2 regions of the Idiomarina sp. OXR-189 genome follow, and region 2 is predicted to be linked to the other one. Evidence: riboswitches for the same ligand, from Rfam matches in the RefSeq annotation. Region 2 holds a riboswitch; the other holds the start of a gene.
What was found. Region 2 has a riboswitch for thiamine pyrophosphate ahead of thiC (phosphomethylpyrimidine synthase ThiC). Riboswitches for the same ligand answer to the same signal wherever they lie in the genome.
Positions count from the first base shown of each region.

Region 1: it holds a riboswitch for thiamine pyrophosphate, as region 2 does, so the genes downstream of both, UM402_RS11535 (TonB-dependent receptor) here and thiC (phosphomethylpyrimidine synthase ThiC) in region 2, are expected to answer to the same signal.

Region 1 is NZ_CP139706.1:2,350,099-2,353,180, reverse strand. Features, by position in the region: gene ubiD (4-hydroxy-3-polyprenylbenzoate decarboxylase) at 1-855, shown strand, start outside; gene fre (NAD(P)H-flavin reductase) at 856-1,557, shown strand; TPP riboswitch at 1,598-1,696, shown strand; gene UM402_RS11535 (TonB-dependent receptor) at 1,746-3,082, shown strand, end outside.
Region 2 is NZ_CP139706.1:1,184,936-1,188,017, forward strand. Features, by position in the region: gene thiE (thiamine phosphate synthase) at 1-348, opposite strand, end outside; gene thiC (phosphomethylpyrimidine synthase ThiC) at 345-2,054, opposite strand; TPP riboswitch at 2,147-2,262, opposite strand; gene UM402_RS05855 (SCO family protein) at 2,315-2,965, opposite strand; gene UM402_RS05860 (formylglycine-generating enzyme family protein) at 2,962-3,082, opposite strand, start outside.

The DNA of each region.
Region 1 (3,082 bases), 1.2 Mb from region 2:
CATCCGGGTGAAAAATTCCCTGTCTCGGTAGCCTTAGGTGCTGATCCTGCGACCATTTTAGGTGCAGTAACACCGGTGCCGGATAGTCTCTCTGAATACGCCTTTGCTGGTTTGCTGCGCGACAGTAAAACCGAAGTAACACAGTGCCTAAGCAATGACTTACAAGTCCCGGCACATGCAGAAATTATTCTGGAAGGTTACATTGAGCCGGGTGAAACAGCGCCCGAAGGGCCGTATGGCGACCACACTGGCTATTACAATGAAGTGGATGAGTTTCCGGTGTTTACCGTGACTCATGTTACCCATCGTAAAGACCCGATTTACCACAGCACTTATACCGGTCGGCCACCAGATGAGCCCGCAGTATTGGGTGTGGCTTTGAACGAAGTTTTCATTCCGTTATTGCAAAAGCAGTTTCCGGAAATTGTCGATTTTTATCTGCCACCGGAAGGCTGTTCGTACCGTTTAGCCGTAGTCACTATGAAGAAGCAGTACTCTGGCCATGCCAAGCGCGTGATGATGGGGGTCTGGTCTTTCTTACGTCAGTTTATGTACACCAAGTTTGTGATTGTGTGTGACGACGATGTGAATGCACGCGACTGGAAAGACGTGATTTGGGCTATGACAACCCGAATGGATCCGGCTCGTGACACCACCCTGGTTGAGAACACACCAATTGACTACTTAGATTTTGCGTCACCAGTCTCTGGTCTTGGTTCGAAAATGGGCATGGACGCAACCAACAAATGGCCCGGTGAAACTGACCGTGAATGGGGCGAGCCTATTGTCATGAGTGAAGAGGTTAAGCAGCGTGTCGACCAGCTGTGGGACGAACTGAACATTATGGAGTCGTGAATGAGTCAACAAATGACCTGTAAAGTCGAGATTTCGCGTCAGTTAGCGGACGCTGTTTGGGAAGTGCGTTTGCAATTGCCGCAGCCAGTCGCGTTTAAAGCAGGCCAGTATTTAATGGTTGTCATGGGCGAAAGAGATAAGCGACCTTTTAGCATCGCGTCGTGCCCGTCAAGTGATAGTGAGTGGTTACTTCATGTAGGGGCTACGCCTGACAATAGCTACGCTATGGAGGTGTTGGATAAGATCCGCGCTGAGAGCGAGTTAACGATCGAGGCGCCTGATGGCATCGCGTTCTACCGCCAGGACAGTGATAAGCCGGCCGTTTTAATAGCAGGCGGCACTGGCTTCTCATATGCTTACTCTATTTTACAGCAACATTTACGAGCAACGCCGGAGCGCCCTTTAACCTTATATTGGGGCGCAAAGACTCAGGCCGATTTGTATCTGCACGATGAACTTGAGCGTTTAGCCAGTGAACATGAGCATTTTGACTATCACCCAGTGCTTGAAGGTGCTGCCGGAGACTGGCCGTATTCCATAGGGCTGGTTCATCAGGCGGTAATGACGCGCCAACAGAATTTGAAAGACTGCGAAGTTTACATGGCCGGTCGCTTCGAAATGGTGCGTGTTATTAGAGACGATTTTGTCGCCCAAGGTGTGCCGTTAGAAAACCTTTACGGTGACGCATTGTCGTTCATTTAAAGAGCATTTGTTAAAACAGCAAGCTGCGTTATACTGACGCCGCTTTACCAAGGGGTGCCGGCAACGGCTGAGATGCGAAAGCGAACCCTTAAAACCTGATCCGGTTAATACTGGCGTAGGGATGGTAGAAAACCCGTCTAATACAGCCTTACCGGATCGTTTCTGACTTTGTTTTGAGGAAATGATCCATGCAAAAAATAACGTCTTACTTAGCAGCTAGTATTGGCTTAGCATTACTGCAAACTCCGGTTCTGGCCTATGGTCAGGAAAATAGCAACGACTTTGAAATAATTGAAGTTAGTGGTGACTTTCATAAGCGCACGCTTAATGAAACGACCAGCAGTGTGTCCATTATTGACCAAAATGCAATGCAGCAGCGAAATGCGCAGCATTTAGAAGACACGCTCAACAGTTTTGCCAATGTTAATTTCTCCGGCGGTACATCGACCGCACGCTTTATTCAGATTCGCGGCATGGGCGAGCGTTCTCAGTTTGTTGATCCAATTAGTCCGTCAGTCGGTCTTATTATAGATGGCATTGATTACAGTGGTTTAGGCACTGCTGCGTCCCTTTTCGATATAAACCAGGTTGAGGTATTTCGAGGGCCCCAAAGCGGTCGTTTTGGTGTGAACGCAATGGCCGGCTTAGTATTGCTTGATAGCGTACAGCCCACGGAGAACTTTAGCGGTCAGTTTGAGTTGTCAGCCGGTAATTATGATGAACGCATGGGTGGTTTAGCATTAGGCGGACAGCTGAGCGTATTAGGTAACGCCCGCTTCTCTGTCAGTCAGTTTAAGCAAGACGGCTACATTGAGAATGCCTATTTAGAAAGGGACGACACCAACGATAGAGACGAACTTGGCGTTCGCTTTTTATTGAACACCCAATTTACCAATAACTGGACGTTAGACACCGTTTTGCACTACAACGATGTTGATAACGGCTACGACGTATTCAGTCTTGATAACAACCGAACCACGCTGTCAGACGAGCCGGGCTACGACCGCCTTGAAAGTGATGCGGTAAAAACCACATTGAATTATTTAGGTTGGGATAACAGCCGACTTGAGTTGTCAGCGAGTATTTTAAACGCAGATACTGCTTACGCCTTTGATGAAGACTGGACTTACGTCGGTATTGCGCCCGGTTGGGAATATTCGTCGTTTGATGCTTACTTGCGTGACAGAAAAGACAAAACCGCCGAGGTTCGCTGGTTGTCGGATGCCCCGCAAGTGTTGCTGGGAGTAGACAGTGAGTGGGTAGCGGGTGTTTATTATTACGATAAAGACGTCGAACTAACGCGTGATTACTTTAATTGGGACTTAGGTCAGCCGGATATTTTCCAAAGTGATTATCGCAGTCAACATGCCGCGGTATACGGCGAATTGACGCAGCACTGGAGCGAGAAGTTCACCACTATTAGCGGTTTGCGTATTGAGCAGTACGATAACGACTACTCCGACAGTCGCAATATAGACGCACAACCGGAAGATACCATGGTGGGTGGTAGTTTTAGTGCACGCTA
Region 2 (3,082 bases):
AACGGGATCCCACACCACAAAAGGACGTTCTATTGTGTCGGGCCAGCGGCTTAGAAAATCGACAACCGCATCCAATTGTTCACGGTTACTGAGTAAGCCAATTTTTATGGCCGCGGGTGGCAAGTCGTTAAGTAGGCAGTTGAGTTGCTCGTCAATCGCATTGCCACTTAACTCATACAAACCCGTTACTGTTAGAGAGTTTTGTGCCGTTACGGTGGTAATAATGCTGCAACCATGACATTTAAAGCTTCTAAACGTATTTAAGTCGGCCTGAATGCCGGCGCCACCGCCGCTGTCAGAGCCTGCGATAGTCCAAACCACAGGTTTTTCAGAAGGTGCGTCAGTCATGACTCCGCTCCAACTTCGTCAGCCGTGGCATCTTTAAAGGTGACATCGATGCGTTCATTCCCTAAGTGCCCAGAGTACTGTCTAACCTCGTGAGAAATTTTCATGGAGCAGAATTTAGGGCCACACATTGAGCAGAATTGCGCTGTTTTATTGGACTCTTGCGGCAAGGTTTCATCGTGATAATTGCGCGCGGTGACTGGGTCCAAAGCTAAGTTAAATTGGTCCTCCCAGCGAAACTCAAAGCGGGCTTTAGACATAGCATCGTCCCTTGCCTGAGCGCCTGGGTGTCCTTTTGCCAAGTCAGCCGCATGCGCCGCAATTTTGTAGGCAATGAGTCCTTGTTTAACGTCCTCTTTGTTGGGGAGTCCCAAGTGTTCTTTAGGCGTGACGTAGCACAACATGGCGCAGCCAAAGGCGCCTATCATGGCGGCACCGATGCCGGAGGTAATATGGTCATAGCCGGGGGCAATGTCGGTGGTTAATGGTCCCAGTGTATAAAAAGGCGCTTCATGGCAATGCTTAAGCTGCTCGTCCATGTTTTCCTGAATTTTGTGCATGGGCACATGTCCTGGGCCTTCAATCATGACTTGTACGTCATATTCCCAGGCTATTTGAGTCAGTTCGCCTAAAACACGCAGTTCAGCGAATTGGGCATCGTCATTGGCATCGGCAATGGAACCTGGGCGTAAGCCGTCACCCAGTGACAGCGATACGTCATATTTTGCGCATATTTCACAAATATCGCGGAAATGTTCATACAGGAAACTTTCCTGACGGTGCGCCATGCACCATTTGGCCATAATTGAACCACCGCGTGAGACAATCCCTGTCACTCGGTTAGCAGTCAGCTCAATAAAGTCATGCAGTACGCCGGCATGAATAGTGAAGTAGTCAACGCCTTGTTCGGCTTGCTCCAAAAGCACGTCCTTAAACACCGGCCAGGTTAAATCTTCAGCAATGCCGTTAACCCGTTCCAAAGCTTGATAGATAGGAACAGTTCCAATGGGAACAGGGCTGTTTCGGAGGATCCACTCACGAGTTTGGTGAATGTTGCGGCCAGTGGATAAGTCCATGACTGTGTCGGCTCCCCAGCGTGTTGCCCAAATGAGCTTTTCCACTTCTTCTTCAATGGAAGAACTAACCGACGAGTTGCCGATATTGGCGTTCACTTTCACCAAAAAGTTACGACCTATGATCATAGGCTCAGATTCCGGGTGGTTCACATTGGCCGGAATAATGGCGCGACCTTTGGCAACCTCATCACGAACAAATTCCGGGGTTACCGGGTTGTCTAAATGCTCCCGACCCATGTTTTCCCGCAACGCAATAAATTCCATTTCGGGAGTCACAATGCCACGGCGCGCATAGGCTAGCTGTGTCACGCCGCTTTTGTCGGCATTTTTAGCCCTCGCGCTTATCCAGCCTGATCGCAGTGGTTTGAGTCCGGTTTTTACATTGACGACTGAGTTAGGGTCACCGTAGACACTGGATGTATCATAAACGTCGACGGGTAAATTGGGTGGTGGTGTTACGCCTGGTGTTGGCTGATGCAAAGTTTCGCTTAAATGAATACGGCGAAATGGCACATGAATGTCAGGCTGGCTGCCTTGAATAAATTCGCGCGTAGAGTTAGGAAAGTAACGGCCTGAAACAGACGATAAAAAGGACTCTGCCTGTTGGCGGTTTTGACGGTTTGTTGATGACATAGCATTCTCTCCAGCTAAAAAAATAACAGGGTTTAGAGATGCTTGTCAGGAGTGTTGAAAGGAACAACAGCGCTGAAAAAGGGAGAATCCCTGGCTGTTGCTCTCTTGTTCCCTTCGCAGGTATTAGCCTGATCAGGTTCAACGGATCCCGCTTTTTGCGGTCTCAGCCTGTTACTTTTTGAGTAACGAGGCACTCCGACAAGATTCCTTTTTAGTGGAACAAAATACTCAGCTTAATGCAACAGCGAAAGCGTGAACTGTTACTGCTGTATCAATGTATCAACGACTTTTGCGGCTTTATCCATTGGCTGACCTAAGCCTTCAACGCGGTGTTCAATAACACCGTTTTTGTCCAAAACGGTAATTAAATTACTATGGTCGAAGTCGCCGTCAGGACGCTTTCTGTAGCGAACTCCAAGGACAGTCGCTAAGGTCCGAATGTCCTGGTCTTCACCATGTAAAAAGACCCAACTATCGCTGTTCAAGTTGTACTGTTTAACATAGTCAGCCAAAGCTTTAGGTGTGTCGCGAGAGTTGTCGAAGCTGACCATAACCAACTTAACCTGCTCTTTGGCTTTGTCACTTAAACTGGTGTAAAGACGTTTAGCGTCATTGACAAGAACGGGGCAGGCGGTGGTGCAGCTGCCGTATATCATTGAGACAATAACCGGTTGGCCTTGCAAGTCGGCCAGTGTCATATGCTCACCTTTGTGTGTTATCCAGTGCGCATCAACCTGATACACCGATGAAGAATGCGATACTTTTGCGGCTTTCATCGAGGTGTGGTTTTTATGATTCTCATGCCCGGGCTTATGCTGAGAATGGTCTTGTGCTACAGCCGGAGCCAATGCAAGCAGGGCGCTTGATAGAACCAATGCGGCATAAGCGGCTGGTTTAAATAGGTTATTCATAATTGGTCTCCGTTACTGGCAATAGTGTCAGAAGAAATGTCGTAAGCGCAGCGAAAACCCATAGTGCTGGTTGAGCTCTGAGGTGCGTAGTCGCTACGAGACTGATACCGAAAGAAA